One region of the Streptomyces sp. NPDC025618 genome, then DNA from elsewhere that is predicted to be linked to it. Evidence: riboswitches for the same ligand, from Rfam matches in the RefSeq annotation. Region 1 holds a riboswitch; each other region holds the start of a gene.
The links. A riboswitch is a leader RNA that binds a small molecule or an ion and turns the genes downstream of it on or off. The one in region 1 is predicted to bind cyclic di-AMP.
Positions count from the first base shown of each region.

Region 2: another riboswitch for cyclic di-AMP. It lies ahead of ACZ4A5_RS05460 (M23 family metallopeptidase); the one in region 1 lies ahead of ACZ4A5_RS07635 (C40 family peptidase).
Region 3: another riboswitch for cyclic di-AMP. It lies ahead of ACZ4A5_RS07180 (C40 family peptidase); the one in region 1 lies ahead of ACZ4A5_RS07635 (C40 family peptidase).

Region 1 is NZ_JBVHLW010000005.1:138,464-148,210, forward strand. Features, by position in the region: gene ACZ4A5_RS07600 (alpha/beta hydrolase) at 1-1,065, opposite strand, end outside; gene ACZ4A5_RS07605 (urease accessory protein UreD) at 1,239-2,036, opposite strand; gene ureG (urease accessory protein UreG) at 2,033-2,728, opposite strand; gene ACZ4A5_RS07615 (urease accessory protein UreF) at 2,926-3,618, opposite strand; gene ACZ4A5_RS07620 (urease subunit alpha) at 3,618-5,339, opposite strand; gene ACZ4A5_RS07625 (urease subunit beta) at 5,332-5,643, opposite strand; gene ACZ4A5_RS07630 (urease subunit gamma) at 5,657-5,959, opposite strand; cyclic di-AMP (ydaO/yuaA leader) riboswitch at 6,759-6,932, shown strand; gene ACZ4A5_RS07635 (C40 family peptidase) at 6,937-7,407, shown strand; gene ACZ4A5_RS07640 (ATP-binding protein) at 7,490-7,930, opposite strand; gene ACZ4A5_RS07645 (helix-turn-helix domain-containing protein) at 8,184-9,053, shown strand; gene ACZ4A5_RS07650 (DUF397 domain-containing protein) at 9,144-9,308, shown strand; gene ACZ4A5_RS07655 (8-amino-7-oxononanoate synthase) at 9,313-9,747, opposite strand, start outside.
Region 2 is NZ_JBVHLW010000003.1:315,277-325,023, reverse strand. Features, by position in the region: gene ACZ4A5_RS05465 (MFS transporter) at 1-1,291, opposite strand, end outside; gene ACZ4A5_RS05460 (M23 family metallopeptidase) at 1,343-2,629, opposite strand; cyclic di-AMP (ydaO/yuaA leader) riboswitch at 2,641-2,775, opposite strand; gene ACZ4A5_RS05455 (DEAD/DEAH box helicase) at 4,026-5,636, opposite strand; gene ACZ4A5_RS05450 (cold-shock protein) at 5,878-6,081, opposite strand; gene ACZ4A5_RS05445 (DUF6227 family protein) at 6,300-7,163, opposite strand; gene ACZ4A5_RS05440 (SDR family oxidoreductase) at 7,320-8,048, shown strand; tRNA gene ACZ4A5_RS05435 (tRNA-Lys) at 8,131-8,203, opposite strand; gene ACZ4A5_RS05430 (DEAD/DEAH box helicase) at 8,335-9,747, opposite strand, start outside.
Region 3 is NZ_JBVHLW010000005.1:34,254-44,000, reverse strand. Features, by position in the region: gene ACZ4A5_RS07205 (MFS transporter) at 1-309, shown strand, start outside; gene ACZ4A5_RS07200 (type III polyketide synthase) at 356-1,411, opposite strand; gene ACZ4A5_RS07195 (MmyB family transcriptional regulator) at 1,484-2,308, opposite strand; gene ACZ4A5_RS07190 (hypothetical protein) at 2,760-3,992, shown strand; gene ACZ4A5_RS07185 (carboxylate-amine ligase) at 4,023-5,105, opposite strand; cyclic di-AMP (ydaO/yuaA leader) riboswitch at 5,461-5,613, shown strand; gene ACZ4A5_RS07180 (C40 family peptidase) at 5,617-6,090, shown strand; gene ACZ4A5_RS07175 (S1 family peptidase) at 6,181-7,254, opposite strand; gene ACZ4A5_RS07170 (hypothetical protein) at 7,710-7,889, opposite strand; gene ACZ4A5_RS07165 (AfsR/SARP family transcriptional regulator) at 8,066-9,747, shown strand, end outside.

The DNA.
Region 1 (9,747 bases):
GTACTTGCTCCAGGCTTCGGCGACCGGGACCCACGAGGAGTCGTAGTACGCGGCGCTCTGGAAGAAGTTGATGAGCTCGGCCGGGCCGACGACCCCGCCGATGGGGTTCTTCTTGGCGGTGGCCCGGATCTTCTCCCAGCCCCGCTGGACCTCGGCCTGGGTGCCGCCGAGGTGGAAGACGGCGTCGTGCTGGGCGACCCACTTCTCCCAGTCCTTGAAGCGGCCCTCGAAGGCGACGTCCTGCTCCAGGTTGGCCTGGTACCAGATGTTCTCCTGCGCCGGGTTGACGACGCTGTCGACGATCAGGCGGCGGACGTGGTCGGGGAAGAGCGTGCCGTAGACGGCGCCGAGGTAGGTGCCGTAGGAGACGCCCAGGTAGTTGAGCTTCTTCTCGCCGAGGGCGGCGCGCACGACGTCGACGTCACGGGCGGTGTTGGCCGTCGTGAGGTACGGCAGGAGGTCGCCGCTGCGCGCGGCGCAGCCGTCGGCGTACTGCCGGGCCAGCTTGCGCTGGGCGAGCTTGTCGGCCTCGTTGGAGGGCACCGGGTCGGCCTTGGGCGCCGCCACGAACTTCTGCGGGTCGATGCAGGAGATCGGGGCGGAGTGGCCCACGCCGCGCGGGTCGAAGCCGACGAAGTCGTACGCCTTGGCGGTCTTGGTCCACAGCGGGCTCTTGGTCGTGATCCGCTTGGGGAACCTCAGGCCGGAGCCGCCGGGGCCGCCGGGGTTGTAGATCAGCGAACCCTGGCGCTCCGCGGCGGTGCCGGTGGACCGGGCCCGGTCCACGGCGATCTTGATGGTGCGGCCGTTCGGCTTGCGGTAGTCCACCGGCACCGTGACGAAACCGCACTCGATCGGCTTCTCCAGGGCCCAGTCGGCAGGGCAGTCCTGCCACTTGATGCCCGACTTCGCCGCCTTCGCGGCGGCGACCTGCACACCGTGCGCCTCGGCGGCGCCGCCCGGCACGCGGTCGACCGCGCCGGCTGCCGGGGCGGTCAGGAACCCGGCCACCAGCGCGCCGGTCACCGCAGTGCCGGCCGCGCCGAGTATTGATGTAGGTCTCACGTAGGAATCCCCCTGCTGATGCGCCGCCTGCTGCGGCGATGATCGCACTACTGCTGCTCGGATCCTTCCGTCTCCCTTGCCATAAAGGACAGGTTCCACAGGGGTTTCTTTACTAATCCGTAAGAATGAAGACACAAAAGACGCCACATGTGCCGCCGTTCATCCCCGGCGCATCAAATCGCCCGCATGATGCGATCTGCCGGCATGTCGCCCGCTTCCAGTGCTTTTCGGAGCCGGAGGCCGTCCGGGGCGACCGCGCACACCACGGCGGCGGGCCCGGCGAGCGGGGCGACGGCGGCCGTCGCGCCGAGCGGGCGCGCCGCCACCGGGGCGCCCTCGAAGGCCGGGTCGACGACGAGGAGTTGGCCCACGGCCCGGTGGCCGCCGAGCACCGCGCCGCCGTCCCAGCCGGGCGCCCCGGGCCCGTACGACAGCTCCTGGTCGAAGAGCGGGCGGCCGGCGCGGTGGACCGTCAGCCGTGCGGTCAGCCGGCCCGGCTCCTCCCCCGCGCGGCCGAGGATCTGCTCCTCGCGGAGCACCAGGCGCGCGGTCGGCGCGAGTTCGACCCGGGTGGTGCTGCGCAGGTCGCTGCCCCGGGCGGAGATCAGCGGCTCGGGCAGCCAGTGCAGCGTGGCCCCGTCGCCGACGCGGATCCGGGTGTCGTAGGTGGCCGGCTCGCCCGTACGGCCGGGCAGGGCGATGGTCGCCGCCGTGGTGGAGAAGCGCAGGGTGGCGCCGTCCTCGACCTCGGCGGTGAGGGTGAGCCGGTCGCCGCCGAGGGGCGCGCTCATCGCGCCCACGAGGGCCACCCGCGCCCCGGGCCCGGACGCCCGCAGCCTGCGCAGCGCGAAGGGGCCCGCGCCGTCGAGGACGGGCAGGGCGGTGCCGCCCCTGCCGTCGGGGGTGGCGACGATCCGGGCGGCGGCCCGGATCCCCGCGGCGGGCTCGGGCCGTACGGGTGCGAGGGTCATCGGGTTCCGGCGGTCCAGGCGGTGAGCTGCGCGCGTACCCAGTCGGCGACGGGGCCGACGCCGCCCTCGGTGGCCAGCGAGGTGAAGGCGACGGGGAGTTCCCCGCGCTGGGCCTTGGCGTCGCGGGCCATGCCCTCCAGGTCGGCGCCGACGTAGGGGGCGAGGTCGGTCTTGTTGACGACGAGCAGGTCGGCGGTGGTGACGCCGGGGCCGCCCTTGCGGGGGATGTCGTCGCCGCCCGCGACGTCGATGACGAAGATCTGCGCGTCGACGAGCCCCTTGGAGAAGGTGGCGGTGAGGTTGTCGCCGCCGGACTCGACGAGGATCAGGTCCAGCGGCCCGACCGCGTCCTCCAGGTCCTCGACGGCCTCGAGGTTGGCCGAGATGTCGTCACGGATCGCGGTGTGCGGGCAGGCGCCGGTCTCGACGGCCGTGATGCGCTCGGGCGGCAGCACGGCGTTGCGGAGCAGGAACTCGGCGTCCTCGCGGGTGTAGATGTCGTTGGTCACGACGGCGATGGACAGCCGGTCGCGCAGCTCGCGGCAGAGCGCGGCGACGGTGGCGGTCTTCCCGGACCCCACGGGCCCGCCGAGCCCGATCCGCAGCGCCCGCCGCGACCCGTCACCGCGCAGCGGGCCGGCGGCGCTGTAGGTGTGGCGGTGGGGGAAGGCGTCGGGGTGGTCGAGATGCATGGTCCCTCCGGGGGTTCGGTGATGGGTGTCTGTGGGTGTCGCCGCCCGCGGAGGGAGCACCCTGCGGGCACGTCCTCGGACGCCGGGCAGGCCGAGTGCGTACCCCGAGGGCCGGGGCTTGCCCCCCGTCGCGGCGCGGCCGCACACCGGATGCGTCGGGGAGGGGCGGGGCAGGGAAGACAGGACCGTCCCCCTCCCTACGTCGCGAACAGGCGGACCGGCCACGCCGCGTGGTGCTCCGCCATGATGTCGAGCAGGGGCGCCCCGCCCGCCGGAAGCGCGTCCAGTCCCTCACACGCCGCGGCGGCCGCCCGCGCCGCGACGGTGTCCAGCTCCGGCGCCAGCCGGGCCAGCACTCCTGTCGCGTCGAAGGGATCGAGGCCGAGCAGCCGTACGACCGCCGTGGCCGGTCCGCCGACCGACTCGTAGACGGCCGCGTACGCGGCGTCCAGCGGAGTCAGCCCGGCGGCGCGGGCGGCCAGCCCGAGCACGATCGGCTGGTGGGCGCCGCGCGGCCGGGCCTCGACCAGCGCTTCCAGTTCGGGCGAGGGCCACGTGGCCCGTACGGCACGGGTCAGCTGCCGCCCCAGCCGGCGCGCGGCGGCACGCAGGGCCGGTGAGGGGGTGCGGGCGTCGGCGGCCTCGTCGAGCGCGAGCGGGTCGAGGCCCGCGGCGGCCGCGGCGGCGAGCCCGGCCGCGGTGAGCCCCGCGGTGTGCAGCCGCCCCCGGCAGAACGTCTCCAGGGTGGCCGCGTCCCGGACGCGGCCCGCCTTGACGGCGGCCTCGGCGCCGCCGGAGTGCGCGTGGCCTCCGGCGGGGAAGCGCCCGTCGGCGAGGACGAGCAGCGCGGCCCGCGAGCCCGCCGGCGTCCCGGTCTCCCCCGCCGCCATCAGAAGAGGAAGTAGCGCTGTGCCATGGGCAGTTCCGCCACCGGCTGTGGTTCGACGACGTCGCCGTCGACCGTGACCGTGAAGGTGTCGGGGTCGACCTCCACCCGGGGGCGGGCGTCGTTGTTGCGCATGTCCGCCTTGGTGACGCCGCGCGTGCTGCGGATCGGGGTGAAGCGCTTGCCGAGGCCGAGCCGCTCGGGGAGGCCGTCGTCGAGGGCCCACTGGGTGACGAAGTTCAGGGAGTTGGCGGCGGGGGCGCGCCCCATGGCGCCGTACATGGGCCGCGGCAGGATCGGCTGCGGGGTGGGGATGGACGCGTTCGCGTCGCCCATCTGCGCGTACGCGATCTGGCCGCCCTTGATGACGAGCAGCGGCTTGACGCCGAAGAACGCCGGTTCCCACAGCACGAGGTCGGCGAGCTTGCCGGTCTCGACGGAGCCGATCTCGTGGTCGAGGCCCTGCGCGACGGCCGGGTTGATGGTGTATTTGGCGACATAGCGCCGGGCCCGCCGGTTGTCGGCGGCGCCGTCCCCCGGCAGGGTGCCGCGCCGCCGCTTCATCACGTGCGCCGTCTGCCAGGTGCGCAGCACGACCTCGCCGACGCGGCCCATCGCCTGGGAGTCGGAGGAGATGATCGAGATGGCGCCGAGGTCGTGCAGGACGTCCTCGGCGGCGATGGTGCCGGGCCTGATGCGGGATTCGGCGAAGGCGAGGTCCTCCGGCACGGCGGGGTTGAGGTGGTGACAGACCATCAGCATGTCGAGGTGTTCGTCGACGGTGTTGACGGTGTGCGGGCGGGTCGGGTTGGTGGAGCTGGGGAGGACGTTGGCCTCGGAGACGACGGTGATGATGTCGGGCGCGTGCCCGCCGCCCGCGCCCTCGGTGTGGTAGGCGTGCAGGGTGCGTCCGGCGATCGCGGCGAGGGTGTCGCCGACGAAGCCCGCCTCGTTGAGCGTGTCGGTGTGGATGGCGAGCTGGGCGCCGCTCTCCTCGCAGACGGACAGGCAGGCGTCGATGACGGCGGGGGTCGCGCCCCAGTCCTCGTGGATCTTGAAGCCGACGGCTCCGGCACGCAGTTGGGCGCGCATGGAGTCGTAGGAGACGGTGTTGCCCTTGCCGAGGAAGCCGACGTTCAGCGGATAGCCCTCCATCGCCTCGAACATCCGGGCAAGGTGCCAGGAGCCGGGGGTGATGGTGGTGGCCTTGCTGCCCTCCGCCGGGCCGGTGCCGCCGCCGACGAGCGTGGTGACGCCGGAGGCGAGGGCCTCGTCCGCGATCTGCGGGCAGATGAAGTGGACGTGGGCGTCGACGGCCCCGGCGGTGAGGATCTTGCCGTTGCCCGCGATGATCTCGGTCTCGGGGCCGATGACGAGGTCGGGGTGGACGCCGTCCATCGTGTCGGGGTTGCCGGCCTTGCCGATGCCGGTGATGCGGCCGTCGCGGATGCCGATGTCGGCCTTGACGACGCCCCAGTGGTCGAGGACGACGGCGCCGGTGACAACGGTGTCGGGGGCGCCGTCGGCCCGGGTCGCGCGGGACTGGCCCATGGACTCCCGGATGACCTTGCCGCCGCCGAAGACCGCTTCGTCCCCGGCGTGGCCGGGCCCTCCGCTGCGGTCCTCCTCGATCTCGATCAGGAGGTCGGTGTCGGCGAGGCGGATGCGGTCCCCCGCCGTCGGGCCGAACAGATCGGCGTACGCGGCCCGGCTGAGCTCAGTCATCGAGCGGCCCTCCGCACTCGCCGCGCAGCCCCTCGACGACGCGCTTGCCGGCGATCGGCACCAGGCCGACCTCGACGGGGATGCCGGGCTCGAAGCGCACGGCGGTGCCCGCGGCGATGTCGAGCCGCTTGCCGCGGGCGGCGGCGCGGTCGAAGTCGAGGCCCGGGTTGGCCTCGGCGAAGTGGTAGTGCGAGCCGACCTGCACGGGCCGGTCTGCGGCGTTGAGCACGGTGAGCCGGGTGCGGTGGAGCCCCTGGTTGAGGGGTACGGGGTCGGCGGCGAGCAGGATCTCTCCGGGAATCATGGCGGTCTTCCCTTCAGCCGATGGGCTCGTGCACGGTGACGAGCTTGGTGCCGTCCGGGAAGGTGGCCTCCACCTGGACCTCGCGGATCATCTCGGGTATGCCGCTCATCACCTCGGCGCGGCTGAGCACCTTGCGCCCGGAGGACATGAGCTCGGCGACGGTCCGGCCGTCGCGGGCGCCTTCGAGGACGTGCACGGTGATCAGGGCCACCGCCTCGGGGTGGTTGAGCAGCACCCCACGGGCCCGGCGCTTCTCGGCTACGTCGGCGGCCACATGGAGAAGCAGGCGTTCCTGCTCATGCGGGGAAAGTTGCATGCGTCCACCTCACTGACGAACCAGTGCCCCCAGCGAACCCAACGGAGGCACACAAGAGTTCTACACACCTTTGACCTGGGGTTCTTCATCGGACGGCCAGGGATTGCAGATTAGAGCGGAAGCTTTTCCAACGCGTTAACTGACTCTTTGCGCATCCATGGCCAGGGGTGTCACGGGGGGCCGGAGGGGCCAGGGGGACGAAACCGGCGATCCGGGCCGGAACTTCATGCCGCTGCCGTCTGCAACTACTGGATCTTCTGGGCCGGATCACTCCGCTCCATCCGCATGACACGTACGACGGGCTACGGGCCCCGCAGACCGCGCGCGTCGCCCGCGCCGGGCCCGGCGAAGCCCTCGCAGCCGCGTTCGAGGGCGGTGGGCGGGAGTTGCCCGGGAGCCGCCTGGCGCGCCCGTTGCCGGTCCGGACCGGGGCGCGTCGGCGCGTCCGGGGCGCGGTCCCGCTCACGCTCCCGCCCGCGTCCGTGCATCACGGGTCGGCGGGCGAATAAACACCGCTCCCTCAGACGCCGGACGGTGTCGTAGACGACGCGCGGTGATCGATGTCAACCGGGCACGCACGCCGCGCCGGAGCGGTGCCGCGGGCCCCCAGGCCAGGGGCTCAACAGGGCTTCGCCGAAACGGACAATCCCCGTCGTGTCCAGCGGAATTGCCCGGGAGTGAGCAGCCTCACATACCTCTGGTTCCGCTCGGAATCCGTACCTGGGCTGCGCCAAGATCCGGTCGACGACAAGACCCCGCCATCCCGGCGGGGCGGTCCAGGCGGACGCCGAACCCCGCCGCTGCCTGGATGCCGGGTCGAACGAACGCACCGGTGGGGATGGAGGACCCGAGCACGGTGGGACGACCAAGAGTAGTGCGGTCGGCCCTTGGGGTGAAGCCGTTGACACGGCCGGGCATCTTCGCCTGCCCGAACCCGACAGGTCATCCTTCACAGGCGGCTGACGAAGGGTTGGCACATGGGTGCGCACAAACGTCCGTCAATGATGTCCAGGGCCGGCGCGGCCTCCGCGCTCACGCTCGCCGCCGTCGGCGCCACGGTGCTGGTGCCGGGCGGCGCGACGGGAGCCGAGGCATCGACCGTCGCCACCGACGCACTGCACATCGCGGCCTCGAAACAGGGTTCCCCCTATCAGTGGGGCGCGACCGGCCCTTACCGCTTCGACTGCTCGGGCCTGACCCTCTACTCCTTCAAGCGGGCCGGGAAGACCCTGCCCCGCACCGCCGCCGAGCAGTACAACCGGACCACCCATATCTCCCGCTCCGCCCGCGAAGCCGGTGACCTGGTGTTCTTCGTCTCCGGCCAGGGCATCTACCACGTGGGGATATACGCGGGCGGCGGCAGGATCTGGCACGCGCCCAAGACCGGAGCGGTGGTCCGCCTGGAGCGGATCTGGACGAACAACGTCCGCTACGGCCGGGTGAACTGACCCGCCGGCACACCCAGCGGCAGGAGGCGGCCGCGCCGCCGCACCGGGGCCCCGCACGCCGTGCGGGGCCCCGGCCCCGCCCTCACCGTTCGGCGCTGAGGGCGGGCACGGTCCAGGGCAGCGAGATCCACACGGTCTTGCCGCCGTCCGGGTTCGGGGTGAAGAAGACCCTTCCCCCGCGCTCCGCGGTGAGGCAGCGGATGATGACCAGGCCCCGCCCGTTGTCCTGCTGGACGGCGGCGGGCAGTCTGCGGGGGAAGCGCGGGTGGCTGTCGGTGACCCCGATCCGCAACTGCTGGTCGAGATCGAGCCGCACCTCGACGGTGAAGGTGGGCGACTGGCCACGGGTGTGCTGCACGGCGTTGGTGGCGAGCTCGGAGACGATCAGCCGCACGGTCTCGGCGGCGTCCGTGCCGCCCGGCAGCCCCCAGTCCGCGAGCACGCCGGCCACATAGCGGCGTGCGGTGGAGACCGAGGCGGGGGCGCTCGGCAGGGTGACGGTGGCTTCTTGGTGATCTGCCATGGCGCTGTCCCTTTCCCGCCGGGAGCGGACTCCGACGCAATGCGTCGTGAAGTCGAGAGCACTTCCGGACGGCTCTGCGCGACAGCCTGCCACCGGAAATGGGGGTGATGCGGGCGATCCTCCAGCATCTGCATATATCTGTCGCTCGAAGCGGTGAACTCTACGACGAGAGACCGGATTCCGACGGCACACTGGTCTATTGACAAGAAACACCACGTTCGTCACGGGGTTCATCACAGGCGGAGGCAGGGCTATGCGAAACGGACCCGCGGTGCGCCGCCGCAAACTCGGCGGCGAGCTGCGCCGCCAGCGCGAACTCGCCGGACTGACCAGCCTGGAGGCCGCGCACGCGGTGGGCTGGCACCAGTCGAAGGTCAGCCGCATCGAGACGGGCAGCAGTGGCGTGAAGTCCTCGGACGTCGCGCTGCTGCTGGACGCGTACGGGGTGTCGGACCCCGAACTGCGCGCGCTGCTGGGAGCGCTGTGCGGCGCGGGCACCGCCGATGCGGAGGGCGCCCGCCGGGGCTGGTGGTACGCCTACCGCAATCTGCTGCCGGCGGCGTATCTCGACTTCATCAGCCTGGAATCGGAGGCGTCGCGGTTACGCACCCTGGAGACGACGGTCGTGCCGGGCCTCCTCCAGACTCCCGCCTATGCCCGCGCGGTGACCCGTGCGGCGCTCAACGACCCGCCGCCGGAGCAGGTGGAGAAGCTGGTGCGGGTGCGCATGGCACGGCAGTCGGTGCTGGGCGGCGACAGTCCGCTGGAGCTGTGCGCCGTGCTGGACGAGGCGGTGCTCCGCCACGAGGTCGGTGGGCGGGAGGTCATGGCCGGGCAGTTGCGACACCTGGTGGAAACGGGTGCGCAGCGTCATGTGCGGCTGCATGTACTGCCGTTCTCCAGGAGCTGTCATATTGGCATCACCGGACCTTTTGTTATTTTCTCATTTCCGCGCATTGCTGATCTGGACGTGGTTGTTCTCGACCATTTGACGAGTAGCCTCTACCTCGAGCGGAAAGAAGACCTCCGGGCGTACGCCGAGGCATTCACCACGCTGCGGGCGCACGCCCTCTCGCACGAGAACTCGCTGGATTTCATCGCCGGGATCTACGACGGCGCGTAAGGAGGCACCATGTCCGCAATGCCTCGGTACGTACCTTCCCCTTCGGCCCTGTGCGGCGCAGTGTGGCGACGCAGCAGCTACAGCACCGGAATGAACAACTGCGTGGAGACGGCCGGTCTGGCCCCCGGGCTCCTGGCCGTGCGCGACTCGAAGAACACCGCCCTGTCCGCCCTCTTGCTCTCCCCCCTCGCCTGGTCCTCCTTCCTCGGAGGACTGCGCGACGGCTCCCTCCGTCCCCCCGACCGCACGACCTGAGCCGTCAGGCGGCCGGTGCGGTCCGTACGACCGTGCCGGCCGCCTCCTCGACCTGCCGGTCCGACAGGTCCGCCCGGGCGGTCAGCCTCAGCCGCGAGATGCCGTCGGGCACGGACGGCGGCCGGAAGCAGCCGACCGCGATCCCGGCGGCCCGGCAGTCGGCCGCCCAGCGCACCGCCGCCTCGGGGGACGGCGCCCGTACGGACACCACCGCCGCGTCGGGCCGTACGGCTTCGAGGCCCGCGGCCGTCACCCTTCGGTGCAGCTCGCGGGCGACGTGCCGGGCGCGCGCCGCGCGCTGCGGCTCGCGGCGCAGCACCCCGAGGCTCGCCAGGGCCGCGCCCACGGCCGCCGGGGCGAGGCCGGTGTCGAAGATGAAGGTCCGGGCGTTGCTGACGAGGTGCCTGATCACCCGGGCCGGGCCGAGGACCGCACCGCC
Region 2 (9,747 bases), on a different contig from region 1:
CGCTGCTCGTCAGGTCGGAGAAGATCAGCGGACCGGTGATGCCGCCGGCCGCCGTGCCGAGCGCGTAGAAGAAAGCGATGGCCATCGCGCGGGTCTCCATGGGGAAGACTTCCGACACCGTGAGGTACGCGCTGCTCGCGCCCGCCGAGGCGAAGAAGAGGACGACGGCCCAGCAGGCGGTGAGGGTGTCGGCGCTCAGCCGCCCGGCGCCGAAGAGCCAGGCCGTGCCGAAGAGGAGCAGGCCGGACAGCAGATAGGTCGAGGAAATCATGACGCGCCGGCCGACGGTGTCGAAGAGCCGGCCGAGCAGGAGCGGACCGCAGAAGTTGCCCGCGGCGATGACCGCGAAGAAATAGCCGGTCCGGGAAGTGGAGACGCCGAAGAACGTGGTGAGAATGGCGCCGAAGCCGAAAGTGATCGCGTTGTAGAGAAACGCCTGGCCGATGAAGAGGGCGAGGCCGAGCACGGCACGCCGGCGGTACTGGCCGAACACCGTACGGGCGATTTCCCGGAAGGTGATCGCGGACCGCTGGTGAATGGTGATCTCACCTTCGGCGGGCGGCAGCTCGCGCCCCTTCTCCGCCGCGACGCGTTCCTCGATCGAGGTCACGAGTTCCTCGGCCTCGTCCCCTCTGCCGTGGATGAACAGCCAGCGCGGGCTTTCCGGCACATGGCGCCGTACGAGCAGGATGACCAGGCCCAGGACCACCCCCAGCGCGAATGTCAGCCGCCACCCCACGTCCACTGGGAAAACGGCCGTGTCGAGCATCAGGATCGACAGCAGTGAACCGCCGACCGCGCCGATCCAGAAGCTGCCGTTGATGATGAGGTCGACCCGGCCGCGGTAGGCCGCGGGGATCAGCTCGTCGATGGCGGAATTGATGGCCGCGTACTCGCCTCCGATGCCGAATCCGGTCAGGAAGCGGAAGGCGAAAAACCACCAGGAGGAGAACGACAGGGCGGTCAGCGCCGTCGCCGCCAGATAGACGGCGAGGGTGACGATGAACAGCTTCTTGCGGCCGAACCGGTCGGTGAGGCGGCCGAAGAAGAGCGCGCCGGAGCACGCCCCCGCCACATAGAGGGCCGCGGCCAGGCCCGTGATCTCGCCCGAGGTGACCGGCAGGCCGCTGCCCCGCTCGGAGAGGCGGCCGGCGATGTTGCCGACGACCGTGACCTCCAGGCCGTCCAGGATCCAGACCGTGCCGAGGCCGATCACCACCATCCAGTGCCAGCGGGACCAGGGGAGGCGGTCCAGACGGGCCGGTACGGAGGTGGTGATCGCGGCTGTCACGGCATCCGGGTGCCCCTGTCCGTGCCAGATATGCGTGACGGCTGCCGCGGGCTACGGCTCCAGGCCACGCTCGCGCAGCCAGGGCAGCGGGTCGACCGGGGCTCCGCCGTCCGGGCGGATCTCCAGGTGGAGGTGCGGGCCGGTGACATTGCCGGTGGCGCCCACGCGGCCGATCACGTCGCCGCTGTTCACCTTGCCCGAGGTGACCACCATCGACGACAGGTGGCAGAACCACACCTCCGTACCGTCGTCCAGCTTCAGCACGATGCGGTAGCCGTACGCGCCCGCCCACCCGGCGTGGGTGATCGTGCCGCTGCCGATCGCCTTGACGGGCGTGCCGGTCGGGGCGGCGAAGTCCTCGCCGGTGTGGTTCGCGGACCACATGTTGCCCGCCTGGCCGAAGCCGGCGGTCAGGGTGTACGAGCCGACGGGGAGGGTGTACGCGCCCGGGCTGTGCGCCGCGGGCGTGCGTGGCCCGGTGTCGGTGGGGTCGGCGGCGTCCGCCGGGGCCACCGGGTGGGCCTCGGCACGCGCCGCCTCGGCCTGCTCGGCCTCGGCCGCCTTCGCCGCCCTGTCCGCCTCGGCCGCTTCCGCCGCCTTCTTGGCCGCCGCCTCGGCCGCCTCGCGCTGCGCCGCCTCGCGCGTCCGGTCGTCGGCGGAGGTCTGCTGGTGCTCGGCCTGCTGGAGGATGCGGGCACGCAGGGCCTCGCCCGCGTTCGTGGTGCCCTGGGCCGCTTCCTCGGTGCTCAGGCCGGCCTGGGTGAGCGGCTGTTCGGCACCGGGCGCGGCGGGCGCGGCCTGCTCCTCGTGTGTCTGACCGCCGCCGAGGAGGGAGCCGGCCAGGTCGGGTACCGATATCGGTGCCGCCGGGCGGTCCTGCGCGCTCGCCATGCCGCCCGCGCCGACGGCCGCGATGACACCGACGCCGAGGACGGCGCCGCTGCGGGCCATCGTGCCGCCGCGCTGCTTGGCGACGCGGTGCCGGCCGCCGCTCCCGCCACGGGCCGGTACGGGGGCGGGGTGCGCGGCCTCGCCGACGGCCGGCTCCGGCGCCGTCGGCTCAGGCACCGCCCAGTGCGGGACGGTCGGCTGGGGCGCTGCCGGTCGCTGTGCGGCCGGCTGAGGGGGCATCGGCTGAGGCGCCACCGGCTGAGGATCAGTGGTGAAGCCCCGCGCGGGAGGCGCGATCGCCGGGGTGCCGCTTTCCATGGCCGCCGTCTGCGGCGAGGGCGTCGCCATATGGGCGGTCATATACGCGGGCACGATCGGAAGTTCGGGTGCGTAGTGCTCGTTCGACCCGTGCAGAGTGGGGTCGAGGGCAGGCTCGTTGGACGCCACGGGGGCGCACTCCTTTCCTTCCTTCTCGCCTACCGGGTTAGCTGTCGGGTTCGGAGCAGGAAGGTCTCCTACGAGCCGGGTGCGGCCCGATTCACCCCAGGGCGGGTGGTTCCCCGGTTCCCAGATGCTGCTGGTGTATCAGGTCTTGCTGTGCCCGCGGGATTCGGCGAAGGCGCACGGCGCCGCCTCTTGCGGCGGTGATGAGGACCGCACGTCGTTATCGAACGTTAATAGACAGACCGCGTGGTTTCCAAGCCGAAAGGCTGAATCGACCGGCTCCTTGGTCAGGACTTGGCGAGGAGGCCGACTTCTTAATGTGGTCCTTATTCCGACGGAATGCGGAACGATCAAGATCCACTACTGGGTGTGCGGGGGGATTTCGGTGCTGCGGGCCTCTCGGCGTGGCGGTCGATGGCGCCGTCCGCCCGCCGGACGCCCGCCGTACGGGCAGGCGGCTGTGTCGGGGCGGGCGTACCGGAAACGTCGTCGCCCTGGCGGGGACGTCCGTCGCCGGTCGGGTCGGGTCGCGAGCAGGGTCTTGTCGCCCGTGGTGCGGCTGCCCGCGCGTGCGTGGGGGCGCTGCCTCAGCCCCTCGATGTGCGGGTCGGTTGGCCTGCGGCGCTTTTCCCCAGCCCCGCCCCTTCCCGAAACTGGGGCGCTGCCCCAGACCCCGATCTGCGGGCCGGTTCGCCGCCTGCGGCGGGAGCGGCCTGCGGCCGCGTCCTCAAGCGCCGGACGGGCTGGAAAGAAACGCGTACCCGGGCCGGAACGAGCCCCGGACGAGCTGAAAAGAAAAGACGGGCGCGCCCGGCACGGCGACGATCACCCCGGACAGGCTGAAAAGACGGACGTGCCCGGAACGGCAACGAGCACTCCCATGCAGGCTGGGCGAACTGACGCGCCCGGACCAGCAACGAGCACTCCCATGCAGGACTGGGCGACAGCGAGCACCCCGGACGCGCTGAAAGGGAAGACCGGCCCACCCCCACAACCCGATGCCGCTCTCCGGCGGGAGGGGGTGGGGCTGGAGGGTGGGGTTCTGGAACGCGGTGCGAATCCGGGGCACTCAATGCGCCTGACCCGCACCGCACCGCGTTCCAGGTCCCAGCCCGGAAGACCCACCCCCGGCACCCACCACAACCCAAGCCCGGCCGGCGCTTGAGGCCGCCCGCCGCAGGCGCAGCGGACCCGCACCTAGCCAACGGCGAGCCCGCAGGGCGCTCCCGCCGCAGGCGGCAACGAAACCCGCACAAGGCAACGGCGAACCCGCAGGGCGCTCCCGCCGCAGGCGCAGACAACCCGCACCCGGCAACGGCGAGCCCGCAGGCCACCCGAACCGCAAGGCGCGAGCAACCCGCAGAACCCACACGGCAACCCCGAGCCCCCCGGCTACCGGTCAGACCTTCGGCGCCCGCCGAGAGCCCCCGCCCCCACCGCCACGGCGAACCGCGTTGCCCGGCCGCGTGCCGCCCGAGCGGCGGGACGCCCCGCCGCCCTGGCCCTGCCCCGTGCCGCTGCCGAAGCCGCGGTAGCCGCCGCCACCGTTGCCGGCGCTCGGCTCCGTACGCGTACGGCCGCGGCCGGACCCGGAGCCCGAGCCGCGCGAGCGGGACGGCTTCTTCGTGCCCTGCGGCTGCTGCGCGGCGGCCGGCGGCGCTATGACCACCGCGACACCACTGGGCTCACGCGCACCGGTGATCCGCTCCAGCTCGGGGTCGCGGGGGTGCGTCTTGATGACGTTGGGGGTGATCTTCGCCGTGACCATCATGCGGGTCATCTCGCGCCGCTGCTCGGGCAGGACGAGGGTGACGACCGTGCCGGACTCGCCCGCGCGGGCCGTGCGGCCGCCGCGGTGCAGGTAGTCCTTGTGGTCCATCGGCGGGTCGATGTTCACGACAAGGTCGAGGCCGTCGATGTGGATGCCGCGGGCGGCGACGTTGGTGGCGATCAGCGCGGTGACCTGGTCCGTACGGAACAGCTCCAGCGTGCGGTTGCGCTGCGGCTGGCTCTTGCCGCCGTGCAGCGCCCCGGCGCGCACGCCCTCGGAGAGCAGCTTCTTCACCAGGCGGTCGGCGCCGCGCTTGGTGTCCACGAACATGATCACGCGGCCCTCGCGGGCGGCGATGCGGGTGACCGCTTCCTTCTTGTCCGCGTCGGTCACGAAGAGCAGGTGGTGCTCCATCGTGGAGACCGCGCCGACCGAGGCATCGACGGAGTGCGTCACCGGGTCGGTGAGGAAGCGGCGCACGAGGCGGTCGACGTTGCGGTCCAGGGTCGCGGAGAACAGCATGCGCTGGCCGTCCGGGTCGACCTGGTCGAGCAGCTTGGTGACCTGGGGCAGGAAGCCCATGTCGGCCATCTGGTCGGCCTCGTCCAGGACCGTGATCCGCACGTCGCCGAGCTTGCAGTCGCCGCGCTGGATCAGGTCGGCGAGCCGGCCCGGGGTGGCGACCAGGACCTCGGCGCCGCGCGCGAGGGTCTGCGCCTGCCGGCCGATGGACATGCCGCCGACGACGGTGGCGATCCGCAGGTTGACCGCGGTGGCGTACGGGCTGAGCGAGTCGGTGACCTGCTGCGCCAGCTCGCGGGTGGGGACGAGCACGAGGGCGAGCGGACGGCCGGGCTCGGCGCGGCGGCCCGTCGTGCGGGCGAGCAGCGCCAGGCCGAAGGCCAGCGTCTTGCCGGAGCCCGTACGGCCGCGGCCGAGGACGTCACGGCCGCTCAGCGAGTTGGGGAGGGTCGCGGCCTGGATCGGGAACGGCTCGGTGACGCCTTCGCGGGTCAGCGTGGCGAGCAGGCCGTTCGGCATGTCCAGGTCGGCGAAGGAGGCCACCGGCGGCAGGGCCGGGGTGGTGGAGACCGGCGTCTCGAACTCCCCCTGGAGGGGAGCGGCGGTACGGCGGCGGGGCGCCTGGCCGCCGCGGGCGGACTGGCCGCCGCCACCGCGCTGGCGGGGCGGACGGGCGGAGCCGCCGTCGGCGGAGGAAGAACGGGCGTAGCGAGTCATGCGGGGACCTTCCCTCAATGGGGTGGCACGCCCGGAAGAGAGACTTCGCTTCGCGGGACCGGCCGGTACGGACGGACGGCGGAAAAGCCTGGGCGCGCTGGTGCGGGGGCAGCAATGGGGCCCGCACCCAGTGGTGCGGGCCCCATTACGTGGTGCTTCATGCGGTGCCCGGCGAGGACGTCGGACTCACGGCGCGAGGGCCGGAAGTCCCGTCACCCGGACCGGGCGGGCATGTGAATCGTCAGGCAGCGACGATGTTCTCGGCCTGCAGGCCCTTCTGGCCCTGCGTGACGTCGAAGGAAACCTTCTGACCCTCGAGCAGCTCACGGAAGCCGGAGGAGGCGATGTTCGAGTAGTGGGCGAAGACGTCCGGGCCGCCGCCGTCCTGCTCGATGAAGCCGAAGCCCTTTTCCGAGTTGAACCACTTCACGGTGCCAGTAGCCATGTCTATCTCCTTGTGAATGGGATGGGCCCCACACCGGAATAGACCGGCAAAAACAAAAATGCGCCTTCGGCTACATAACCGTCAGGCGCACACGAGTTCATGGGTACCACAACTGCAACTTCCGTCGACCATAGCACACGGGGGCGGCCCCCGTAACCCCCGTCTTTCCCGCCCCGCCGTCCGCCGGCCCCTGGGACCCGCCCGTACCCCGCCCCAGGCTACAGCTCGACGCCCTGGGCGCGGGCGTGCCGGTCCGCCGCCACCTCGGCCTCCGCCTCGTCGAGATAGACCTCGCAGACGAGCCTGCCGTCCGCCGTCATGTTGTGTTCCAGCTCCCACAGGCTGAGCTCGCCGCCGCCCTCCAGCAGGAAGGCGTGCTCGTAGAAGCGGCACCAGGTGGCGTCCCGGCCGGTGCCCCGCCGGCGCGGCTTGGTGATCAGCGCGATGTGGTGACCGAGCGCCTCCTGGAGGAGCTCACGCACGACCTCGCCGGGCCCGTCCTCGTTCTCCGCGCGGCGCAGCAGCCGCCGGGCGTGGTCGGGCGAGGCGTCGGAGACGTACTCCCGGCGGGGCTGGGTGGGGCCCATGGCGAGCAGCAGCTCCTCCGCCAGCCAGGCCGGCAGCTCCTCGGCCTCGCTGCCGGGGCCGATGCCACCGCCGATCCGCTCGTGGACCCGGCGCTCGGCCTGGTCGAGGGCGTCCTCCTGGGCATACAGCTCGTAGAGGAACCGCTCGTCGGGCCCGGTGTCGTGCTCCAGCTCGTACAGCAGCAGGCTGCTGCCGTCGGTGAGCAGGAAGATGTGCCGGTAGGTGTTGCACCGCAGCGGCCGCGTGTCGTCGTTGCGCTGGCGGTACGAGCGGAGCTCGGCCTGGTGCATCAGCGCGGTGCGCAGCCGGGCGAGCACGGCCTCGTCGATCTCGAAGCCGTTCTGCGCCCGGTCCAGCAGCCGCTCCACGTGCTCGGCGGGAGTGAGCTCGGCGCCCGCGCCCCCGCCGCGCCCCTCGCGCCCCCTGGCCTCCGCGCGCTCCGTGCCCTTGCCGCCGCTCCCGCTCCCGCTCTCACCCGCTCGCGAGTTCTCCATGCCGCTCGACCTCCCGACCTCGGCCACACCCCACCCCGCGCACTTACCGTAGCGGCGCGAACACGGCATCGGGGCCGGGTTCGGGCGAACTGGTCGGGTCACCCGACCGGACCCCACACCGGGCGCACCGCGCCCTACGCGCCTGGCGTCCCCGGCATGGACACCCCCTGCGCGCTCGCCGTGGTCACCGGGGCCCGTTCCGGCAGCGGGGCCGCTCGCGCCCGGCTGTTCGCACAGGACGGCCACCCCCTGCTGCTCCTGGGCAGACGGCTCGAACGGCTGGAGGCGCTCGGCCTGCCGCGCGCGCTGTGCCGGGCGGTGGACGTCACCGGCCGCGCCGCCCTCACCCTGGCGACCCGGGAGGCGGAGGACGCGTACGGACCCACGGACGTGCTCGTCAACAACGCCGGGGTGACGCTCACCGGCGATCCGGTGACGCGGGACCCCGCCGAGTGGGACCAGGTGATCGACATCAACCTCCGCGGGGTGTTCGACGGGACGCACGCCGTGCTGCCCGGGATGGCCGAGCGGCGCCGCGGCACCGTCGTCAACGTCAGTCCGATCGCGGGCCGCAAGTCCTTCGGGGCCAACGCCGTCTGCTGCGCGACCGAGTTCGCCGTCCACGCGGCGTCCGAGGCGATCCGCGAGACGGCCGCCCCGCACGGCGTACGCGTCACGGTGATCGCCCCGGGCCACGCGGCCACGGAACTCGGCTCGCCCATCACGGATCCCGGAGTGAAGGCGTCGTACCGGGCCGCGGAGGCCGCTCCGGAAGGCGGACTCGCCGCGGCCGATGTCGCCGAGGCCATTCGTTATGCGTGCCGCCAACGGCGGAATGTCCGCGTCCGCGAGATCGTCCTGGCGGACACCGCCCAGACGGCCTGAGCGCATGTCAGCCGCCCCGCCCCGAGAACGCCGAAACCCCCGCCGACCAGGTCGGCGGGGGTTTCGATACCAGTGGAACCGGTAGGCCGTGTGGGACTCGAACCCACAACCAATGGATTAAAAGTCCACTGCTCTGCCAATTGAGCTAACGGCCCGCACCCGCAGCATAGCCCGGCCGACCGCGTTATCCCGAGTCGTTATGGCCGACTCATCGGCCGGGGCCGCGAACGCGGCGGGGCCCGCACCGCACCGAAGTGCCGTACGGGCCCCAATTCACCTGCGGCGATCAGCCGTTGCGCTTCCAGCGCGGCTTGTCGTCACGGCGTCCGAAGGAGGAACCGGCGCCGCCACCGCGGTGGTCGTCACGACGACCGGCGGGACGGTCGCCACCGGAGCGGTAACCACCGGTGGAGGGGCGGTCGTCGCGGCGGTCGCGGTTGAACGGACGGTCGCCGCCACCGGAGCGGTAGCCGCCGGAGGCCGGGCGGTCGTCGCGGCGGAAGCCACCGGAGGACGGGCGGTCATCGCGGCGGAAACCACCGGACGGACGGTCGTCACGACGCTCGTCACGACGGAAGCCACCGGAGGGACGGTCGTCGCGGCGGAAACCGCCACCGGAGCGGTCGTCACGACGGTCATCGCGGCGGAAGCCACCGCCGGAGGACGGACGCTCGTCACGGCGGAAGCCACCGGAGGACGGGCGGTCGTCGCGACGGAAACCGCCGGAGGGACGCTCGTCGCGGCGGAAACCACCGGACGGACGGTCATCGCGACGCTCGTCACGACGGAAGCCACCGGAGGGACGGTCGTCCCGGCGGAAACCGCCACCGGAGCGGTCGTCACGACGGTCATCGCGGCGGAAGCCACCCGACGGGCGGTCGTCGCGACGGAAGCCACCGGAGCGCTCGTCGCGGCGGTCGTCCCGGCGGAAACCGCCACCGGAGCGGTCGTCACGACGGTCGAAGTTGCCACGGTCGTCACGGCGCTCGTGCGCCGGAGCGGTCTGGGCGGGGACGGCGGCGGCAGCCTCCTCCTCGGCCTTGACCTCGGCGGCGGCGGCCTCGGCAGCGGCGGCCACGGCCGCCTCCGGGTCCTCGCCGCGCTCGCGGGCGGCGCGCGCCAGGAGACGGTCGGCCTCCTCGCGGAACTCGGTCGCGCGGCGCTGGACGCGCTCCAGCTGGCGGGTGAGCTCCTGGACCTCGCGCTCGGCCTGCTTGGCGGAGTTGGCGGCCGAGTCGGCCTGGACCTCGGTCAGCGAACGGGCGCCCGTGATCTTGGCGACGTCCTCGTCGAAGGCGCCGGCACCACCGACGATGTGGCGCGAGGCGTCGACGCCCGCGTCCTCCATCAGGCGGAAGATCTGCTTGCGCTGGTGCGGCAGCGCCAGGGAGACGACCGTGCCGGACTGGCCGGCGCGGGCCGTACGGCCGGAGCGGTGCAGGTAGTCCTTGTGGTCACCGGCCGGGTCGACGTTCAGGACCAGGTCGATGCCGTCGACGTGGATGCCGCGGGCGGCGACGTCGGTGGCGACGAGGACGTTGACGTAACCGCCCTTGAAGTCCTCCAGCACCCGGGTGCGGGCGCCCTGCGTCATGCCGCCGTGCAGCGCGTCGGCGCGGACACCGGCGTCGAGCAGCTGCTCGGCGACGCGGTCGGCGCCCAGCTGGGTGCGGACGAAGATGATGGTGCGGCCCTTGCG
Region 3 (9,747 bases), 100 kb from region 1:
GGCTTCGGCGTGGCTCTGCTCGGCAGCATCCACACCACGCTGTTCCGCTCCCGGATGACCGGTCTCCCGGCCGAGGTGCGGGGCGCGGACCTGGCGACCGCGCGGCAGTCGGTGGGCGGCGCCGACGAGGTGGCCCGCTCCTTCGGCACCGACAGCGCGGTGGGCCGGGCCCTGCTGGCCGCGGCGCGCTCGGCGTTCGACGACGCGCTGGCCACCACCGCGCTGGTGTGCGTGGGCATCGTCGCGGTGGCGGTGGCCCTGGCGGCGGTGCTGGTCCCGAAGGACTTCCGAGCGGATTCGGCGCACTGACCCGCCGCGGGGCGGGCCCGCCGGGCGGGCCGGACCGGACGGTTCCTCACGCGCGCCACGTGCCGCGGCACGCCGCCGCCAGGAAGCCCGGCCCGAAGGACAGCAGCAAGCCCCGCTCGCCGTCGCCCGGCGGGTCCGCGTGCGTGCGGGCGAGCACGTCGAGGACGGCGACACCGCCCAGGTTCCCGTTCTCCGCCAGGCTGTCCCACGAGTGCCGCAGCAGCTTCGCGTCCACGCCGAGGCCCCGCGCGGTGTCGTCGAGGACCCGCGGCCCGCCGGGGTGGACGACCGCCCACCGCGGTTCGGTGTGCGGCGCCTGCGCGGATTCCAGCCAGGCGCCCAGGGCGGGCATCACCTCGCCGGTGGCCTCGGTGGCCTCGCGGGTGGAGTCGAAGTGCAGCCCGGCGTCGTCGAGCCGGCCCCGGTAGCGGTCGCCGCTGTCGGGCAGCAGGTACTCCCAGGTGTCCTCGACGCGCAGACCGGGGCCGAGCGGGGTGTCGGTGACGACGCAGGCACCGGCGCCGTCGCCGAACAGCGCCTTGTAGATCATCGATTCGAAGGCGGTGTTGCGGTGGTTGTAGATCGTGCTGATGGTCTCCGCGACGACCACCAGGACCCGGCTCCCCGGGCGCGCCCGCACATGGTCGGTGGCGCGGACCAGGGCCTGGGCCCCGCCCACGCAGCCGAGGGACGTCATGGGAACCCGGCGCACGTCGGCGCGCAGCCCGAGCGCGCCGATGAGGTGGATGTCCAGACCCGGCACGGCCCACGAGGTGGAGTGGCTGGTGACGATGCAGTCGATGTCCGACGGCTCCAGCCCGGTGTCCGCGAGCGCGGTCCGCGCCGCCCGCGTGGCCAGTTCGGCGGAGTCGGCGAACGCCACCCGGTTGCGCTCCTCCACCGACGCGGTCCCGGAGACCGTGGGGGAGTCCAGTGGCTGGGTGAACCTCCGGGTGCGCACACCGGTGGCCTGGACGACGCGCAGCACGGAATCCAGCCGCGGATGGTCCGCGTGGTGCTCACGGATGTCGTCGCAGATGTCCTCGGTGGTCACACGGTGACGGGGGAGGGCTATGGCGGGGGGCGAGACGTGCGATGTCACGGGACCTCCACGGGTCGGGGCGGCGGCCGGCCTTGGTCGGGGGCGATGTCCGGCACGGGCCGCCCCGCGCGGTCATCCTGCGTGCAGCATGGGCCGGCGGGTCGGTCCGCTCCGTTCACCGGTACGGAAGACCAGCACCATAAGCCGGGCACGCGGTGACGCGAGAGGCTCCGCGCTGCACAGCGACACCCAGCCGGGGCCCCGCACCGGGTGCAGCAGCGGCCGTTCGTCGCCGTCGGGGTGGACGTACGCCCCGCCGCCCGCCTCGTAGAGCGGCCCCACCACCGGGTCGGCGAGGATGTCCGCCTCCAGTTCGCCGAGCGTCTCGTCGTGGGGCAGCGCCGCCACGGCCGCGCGCATCTGCGGCAGGATCATCGGCACCCAGTGCTCCTCCCAGCCGGCGAGGATCGTGCGGGCCTCCGGATGGAGCGTCATCCACCGCATCGTGTTCTCCGGGACCTCGCGGCGCGGGAACATCTCGGCGAACGCCTGGTTGTGCGCGAGCACCCGCCAGGACTGGTCGTTGATGTAGGCCATGTGGGACTGGCCCTCGACGACGTCCTGCCAGGCCCGGGGCACCTCCGTGCCCGAGCGCTGGTGCAGCGGGTAGGGCGGGCGGCGGTGCACGGCGTAGAGCCACAGCGACGTCCACTCGTGCTCGGTGAACGCGAGCAGCCGCGCGACGTCGCGCAGCAGGTCCTCCGGCGGATTGGGATACGCGCCCGTCTCCAGCCGGTTGAACGTGCCGTAGGTGCGGTGCAGCAGCTGGTCGATCTGACTCTGGGTCAGCCCGGGGGCACGCCTGCCCTGGCGTGACGGACGGACGAGTCCATGGTCCTCCGGAGCGATCCGGCCCCGCCGTTCGCGGAGCAATGCCTGTAGGGCTTCCTTGTCCAACGGAAATCTCCCCCAATATCACGAACGGCGCCGCAAGGGGAAGCCGATTTGATGGGTCACTTTTTCCTGCAAAAAGCTCTCCGCAGAAATGATCGCATCCCTGCTGCATGATCGACCCACGGGTCAGCAGCCACGGGGGTGCCGCTGACCTGGCCCGACTTCACCGCGAGCAGGTGGTCGTGAGAGAGCTGGAGGGAGGGGGACACCATGCGTGCGCTGACCGACCGACAGGGACAGCAGTGGGCGGGGAACATCCGCCCGCAGCTTCCGCGAGCGGCGTTATAGGAACGGCGGGGCCGCGCCCCGCCCCTTCGCGGGCGCCTTCGCCACGCGACCCGCCGCCCGTCTGCTCCGAACGGGCGTCGCCCGGCCCCGCGCCGGGCTGTCCGCGCCGCTCCACCGGTGCCTGCTGATAGATCGGCGGTACAGGCGCGACGCGAAGGAGCCCGTCATGCGCGAGACCCGGGGGGTTCCCTCCGCCGCGGCGAGCGCCGCCCGGATCGGCGTCACCTGCGCGGGCGCGGTCCCCGCGGCCGTGCTCCGCCTGAGCGGCACCCCGCTCGCGCCCGGCTGGGCCGTGGCCGTCTACGGCCTGGGCGTGCTGTGCTCGGCGCTGCTGCTGATGTGGGCGGCCGAGACCGCCCGCGCCGACATGGCCGGCGCGCTCGCGCTCGCCCTGCTGGCCTTCATCGCGGTGCTGCCCGAATACGCCGTCGACCTCTACTTCGCCTACGCCGCCGGTTCCGACCCCTCGTACGCCGCCTACGCCGCGGCCAACATGACTGGCGCCAACCGGCTGCTCGTGGGCGTCGGCTGGCCGCTCGTCGCGCTCGCCTCGGCACTCGCGCTGCGCCGCCGCTCCCTGCCGGACACCGGGATCGCGCTGGAGCCGCACCGGCGCATCGACGTCGCCTTCCTCGCGGTGGCCGCCGTCTTCGCCTTCGTGATGCCGCTGACCCGGGAGATCGGCTGGTACGTCCCGGTGGTGATCGTCCCCTGGTACGGCTACTACCTCTACCGGATCGGCAAGTGCGGCTCGGGGGAGATGGAGGAGCTCGTCGGGGTCCCCGCGCGGCTCGCCACGCTGCCCCGGGCCGCGCGCCGCGCCACCACCGCGACGCTGTTCGCCGCCGCCGCGGCCGTGGTCTTCGCCTGCGCGGAGCCCTTCGCCAACGGCCTGGTGGAGGCGGGCGCCTCGCTCGGCATCGACCGTTTCGTCCTGGTCCAGTGGCTCGCCCCGCTGGCCTCCGAGGCCCCGGAGCTCATCGTCGCCGTGGTCTTCGCGTGGCGGCTGCGGGCGAGCGACGGACTCGGCGCGCTGCTGTCCAGCAAGGTCAACCAGTGGACGCTGCTGGTCGGTTGCCTGCCGCTGGCCCACGCGCTCGGCGGCGGGGGAGCGGCCCTGCCCCTGGTGACCCGTCAGGTCGACGAGGTCGCCCTGACCGCCGCCCAGACCGTCCTCGCCGTGGTGATCCTGCTCGGCCTGCGGTTCGTCCCCCTCCAGGCCGCCGGTCTCTTCGTCCTCTTCGCGGTGCAGTTCGCCCTGCCGGGCGAGTCCGCCCGGCTCCTCATGGCCTATGTGTATCTGGGCCTCGCCGCTCTGCTCCTGGCCACCCGCGTCCGCCACCTGCCGGCCACGGCCCGGGCCCTGGGCGGGCGGATCGAGGGCGACCCGCACTACTGACGCGGCCACGGGCCGGCCCATGGCCGCCGGTCACGGTTCGGTGATGAGATCGGTGAGGGCCTTGATGCCGTCCGCCGCCAGCACCCGGCGCTGCCGGTCCGCCGGGGTGCCCCGCAGCAGCAGCCGGTGCACCAGCGAGCTCACCTGGTGGAGGTCGCCGGACTCCTCCAGCGCCTGCCCGATGTGCCCGAGCAGGGCGTGGACGACATCCTCGGCACCGCGCCGCTTCCCCTCGGGGTCGACGAGGACGCCCTCCAGGCCGTGCCGGGCGGCGTGCCAGTTCGCGGCGCTGAGCAGCTCCGGCGTGCAGTGCGCCGACCGGCGGCCGCTCTTCTCGTCGCGGATGGCGGTCGCCACCATGCCGCGCACGATCCCGGCGAGCATCACGGCGTCGTCGACGCGCAGCTGGACGTCCAGGCAGCGCACCTCGATCGTGGGATAGCGGTCGGACAGCCTGGCCTGCCAGTACAGCTGCCCCCGGTCGGTGATCGCCCCGGCGACGAAGAGCGCCTGGATACGCTCCTCGTAGTCGGCGAGGTCGGCGAAGTGCGGGGGCGGCCCGCTGACGGGCCAGCGGCTGTAGACCACGGTGCGCCAGCTGGCGAAGCCGGTGTCGTGACCGTGCCACATCGGTGAGTTGGCCGCCATGGCCACCAGCACCGGCAGCCAGGGGCGGACGCGGTTGAGGACGGCGACGCCCATCTCCCGGTCGGGGATGGCGACGTGCACGTGCATCCCGTTGACCAGCTGCTCGTCGACCAGTTGGGCCGCCCGGCTGCGCATCGCCAGATAGCGCGGGTGCCGGGTGACGGGTACGGGCACCAGGCCCGCGCGGGGTGACGTGCCGGACGCCGCGATCCGGCAGCCGTTCCGCTTGGCGGCGGAGCTCACGGCGTGGCGCAGCCGCAGCAGATGGCCGCTCGCCTCCGCGAGGTCGGTGCAGACCGGAGTGGCCACTTCCACCTGGGCCTGCAACAACTCCGCCTGAATCTCCCGCTCGTGCACGACCGGCTCCAGGTCCACCGCTGCGCAGACCTGCTCCGCCTTCGGAACGGGCAGTGCGGTGGCCGGGTCGAGCAGAAGATACTCCTCCTCGATCCCTAGGGTGAGCATGCCGTAGGGCTACCCTCGCGCTGTCGAGGCGAACCGCGCGCTCCCCGCGGTCGCGTGTTTCTGACGCAAAGACGTCCGCCCTCCTGCGCGTACCGGCGGCGGGACGGCACCGGGTGACCGGATTTCAGTCTCCGGATTACCTCAACTCCCAAGAACGCAAAGGAGTTGAATGATTTTCGCGCGCCGGAAAAGCGCCCCGGTTCCGTGAATGCCGCGAAGTGAAGAAGTTCACAGAAAGCCGTTCCGGCTCCGGTTTCCGGGACTTCGTGATGCAGGATCGTCACTCGAACACAAGATCCCGTCACCGAGACGGGCACCCCGGGCGGACGCCGAGTCCTGCCGCCGTTCCGGGTGCGGAGCAGACCGACTGGATCGGCAGGAGCGGGAGACCCAGGTACGGCGGACCACGATGGCGGTGGTCCTTGGGGTGAAGCCACGGATGTGGCCGGGCAACTTCGACAGCCCGAACCCGACAGGTCATCTTTCGCAGGCGGATGACGAAGGGTTTGACATGTCTGCGTTCCCCGGCATATCCACGCTCGTGTCCAAGGCCGGCGCCGCGACCGTCCTCACCGCCGCCACCGTCACCGCCTCGATGCTGCTGCCCGGAGTGGCGGCGAACGCCCAGGCGGCGACACCGGGTCAGGCCGCGCTGAAGGTCGCCGCCTCCAAGAAGGGCTCGCCCTACCAGTACGGCGCCGCGGGCCCCAACCGCTTCGACTGCTCGGGCCTGACGCTCTACTCGTTCAAGAAGGTCGGCAAGAACCTGCCGCGCACCGCGCAGGACCAGTACAACAGGACCCGGCACCTCTCCGCCGGCTCCCGCCAGACCGGCGACCTGGTCTTCTTCCACTCCGGCAGCAACGTCTACCACGTGGGCATCTACGCCGGTGACAACAAGATCTGGCACTCGCCCAAGCCCGGCGCTTCGGTCCGGCTGGAGAAGATCTGGAGCAACAGCGTCTGGTACGGCCGCGTCAACTGACCCGGCGGACCACCGGAAAGACGGCCCCCGGCGCTGAGAGGCGCGCGGGGGCCGTGTGCCGGTACCGGGTGGTGCGGCCGCGTGGCGCGATCAGGGCAGTTGCGCCCCGAACGCCTGCAGGGCCGCGGGTACCGGCTGGAAGAAGGTCTCGCCACCGGAGGAGCAGTCCCCGCTGCCGCCCGAGGTGAGGCCCAGTGCCGTGTCGTTGTCGAAGAGCGCGCCGCCGCTGTCGCCCGGCTCGGCGCACACACTGGTGTCGATCAGGCCGTCGACCTGGCCCTCCTGGTAGTTGACGGTGGCGTTGAGGCCGGTGACCTGGCCGCTGTGCAGGCCGCTGGTGCTGCCGCTGCGCTGCACCTGCTCGCCGACCGTCGCCTCACCGGCCCGGCTGATGTTCTGCTGGCTGCCGTTGTAGAGGTCGACCGCGCTGGTGTGGTCGGAGGAGCCGGTGTAGCGCACCAGGGCGTAGTCGTGGCCGGGGAAGGACGAGCTCTCCGTGGTGCCGGCCTGGGCGCCGCCCTGCGAGTCGGACCACTCGGCCGAGGCGTTGCCGCAGTGCCCCGCCGTCAGGAAGTACGGCTGCCCGTCCTTGCTGACGTTGAAGCCGAGCGAACAGCGCACGCCGCTGCCCCAGATGGCGTCGCCGCCGGCGATGAGCGGCCGGAAGGTGCCCGCCGTCCTTCTGAGCGTGGCCTTGTCACCCAGGCTCGCGACGACCTTGCCGAGCCTGCTCAGCCGCTCCCCGCGCACCGTGCTGTCCGCGGTGACGACGACCTTGTTGGTCCTGGGGTCGACCGACCAGGCGGTGCCCGGGATGGACGCCTGGGCCTTGAGGGTGCCTCTGGCCGAGGCGAGTTCGGCCGCCGAGTGCCGGACCTGCCGGGCCTCGGCGCCCGCGGCCCGTACCTTCGCCGCGGTCGCCGCGTCGAGCACGTCGACGACGAGCCGGTGGGTGGTGGCGTCGTAGTACGAGCCCGCGGTGTCCGCCGGGAGCTCGGCCGCGATCCGCTGGGCGAGGCCCGTGGCCTGCTCGGCGGAGACGGTGCCGGGCGCCGGTGCGGACATGGCGTGGGCGGCGGGCAGGGCGAGCGCGGCGGTCGCGAGGACGGCGGCGGCCGTACCGGCCATGGCGGAACGGCGTGCGGATATGCGAGGACGTTTCACGAGACCTCCAGTGGGGGGTGCCCGGCGAGACCGATGTCCGGGCACGGAGGGTGCATGTGAGGGGGTGACAGGGGCGTGACGGCCGATGCGCCGCCCGGGGCCGTCCGGGAGGTGCTAGTCGCGTCCATGTCAATTCCCTGGAGTATCGGATCGTCCCTGTGAACGTTCAAGAGCGACATTCGGTCGTACGGGCGGGGCGTCGGCAAGTCTCTTGTGTCACACGCGTACCGCGAGCCGTTCTTGTGAACGCCCGTGACGGGCGCGGATGAGCGAGGGGCGGTGAGCGGACAGGAAGGGGCGCGGCTGTCCGGTAATCGTTCCTTCTGGGGTGGGGCGAAGGTTTCTTTGCACACCTTTAACGGTGCCCGGATCCAACGGTGTCCGGAGCGCCCGGACGGCGACGGGCCCCCGACCGCGAACGCGGTCGAAGGCCCGCACCTGCGGCCCGCTCGGGCCTACTGCGCGCCCGTCGTGTGCGTCGGGCGGATCGGACCGCTGGGCTCGGTCCCCGGGATCGGGGTGCCCTCCGCGTGCTCGACGGGCGCGCCCAGCCCGGCGAGGATGGCCTGCTCGCTGGGCGTGTTCTGCTCTGCGGGCTGCGCGGCCTCGGCGGGCTTCGGGGCGTCGGTGGTCATGCGGAACTCCTGTCGTGCGGGTCGAACGGTCTTTCACCGAAGTATGTGACACCGCGATCAACAGGCGATCAACGGACCCGCACCCGTAACGTCACGGGTACCGCCGGCCGCGCGAACCCCTGAGATACTGTCCCCTTGTCGCCGGGCGGAGTGTGCGCGGCGAGGTCGGGGGAGACATGGGCGCCAGCGGAGCAACAACGGGAGCACGGCTCTCCTTCCAGCTGCTCGGCCCCGTGCACGCGCGGCTCGACGGGCACCAGGTCGAGCTCGGAGCCCGGCAGCAGCGCGCCATGCTCGCCGTCCTCCTGCTGCGTGGCGGCCGCACGGTCTCCAGCGACGAACTGATCGACGCCCTGTGGGGCGAGCTGGCACCGCCTCAGGCCCTCGGCACCATCCGGACCTACGCCTCCCGCCTGCGCAACCTCCTCGAACCCGGCCGGGTGGCCAGGACCCCGGCCACGGTCCTCGTCTCCTCCGCCGGCGGCTACGCCCTGCACATACGCCCCGAGCAGGTCGACGCCGTCGTCTTCCAGCGCCGCCTCGCCGAGGCCGCCGAGGCCCGCGACGCCGGGGACACCGAGACCGCGCACAGCCGCTACACCGCGGCCCTCGACCTCTGGCACGGCGCCCCGCTGGCCGGGCTCCCCGGCCCGTACGCCGAACGACAGCGGCACCGGCTCTCGGAGGCCCGCCTCGTCGCCCAGGAAGGGCTCTTCGACTGCGCCCTCGCCCTCGGCCGCCACGCCGAGATCGTCCCCGAGCTGAGCTCCCTCGCCGCCGAACACCCCCTGCGCGAACGCCTCCGCGCCCTGCTGATCCTCGCCCTCTACCGCTGCGGCCGCCAGGTCGAGGCCCTCGCCGCCTTCACCGACACCCGGCGCCTGCTCGTCGCCGAACTCGGCGTCGAACCCGGCCCCGAACTCACCGCACTGCACGCCAGGGTGCTCGCCGCCGACCCCGGCCTGGCCTACGCCCCGGCCGCGGCCCCCGAGCCCGCGGCCGGCCCCGCGGACACCGCGCGCCCCAGGGCCGTCCCCTTCCAGCTCCCGGCCGGCATCCCCGACTTCACCGGGCGCGAAGAGCTCGTGCGCGACGTGTGCGCCGCCCTCACCGAGACCTCCGGGCCCGCCGTGATGATCGCCATGCTCACCGGCATCGGCGGCGTCGGCAAGACCACGCTCGCCGTGCACGCCGCCCACGCGGCCCGCCCCTGCTTCCCCGACGGCCAGCTCTACGTCGATCTCCAGGGCCAGGGCGCGCACCCCGCCGACAGCGGCAGCGTCCTGGCCCACTTCCTCCAGGCCCTCGACGTCCCCGAGACGGACATCCCCGACGACCTCGGCCAGCGCGCCGCCCTCTACCGCTCCGTGCTCGCCGACCGGCGCGTCCTGCTCCTCCTCGACAACGCCCGCGACGCCGCCCAGATCCGTCCCCTCCTGCCCGGCACCGCGGGCTGCGCCGTCCTCGTCACCAGCCGGTCGCGGGCCCTCACCCTCGGCGGCGCCCGCCACTTCCACGTCGGCGTCGCCAGCGCGCCCGAGGCCCTCTCGCTCCTCGCCGCCATCGTGGGCGCCGAGCGGGTCGCCGCCGAGCCCCGGGCCGCCGCCGCGCTCGTCGCGGCCTGCGGCCATCTGCCGCTCGCCGTGCGCATCGTGGCCTCCCGCCTGGCCGCCCGGCCCGGCTGGACCATCGCCTCCCTCGGCACCCGGCTCGACGACGAACGCCGCAGGCTCGACGAACTGCAGGCCGGCGACCTCACCGTGGAGGCCACCTTCCGGCTCGGCTACACCCACCTCGCCGACGACCAGGCCAGGGCCTTCCGCCTGCTGGCCCTCCCCGCCGCCCCCGACCTGTCGCT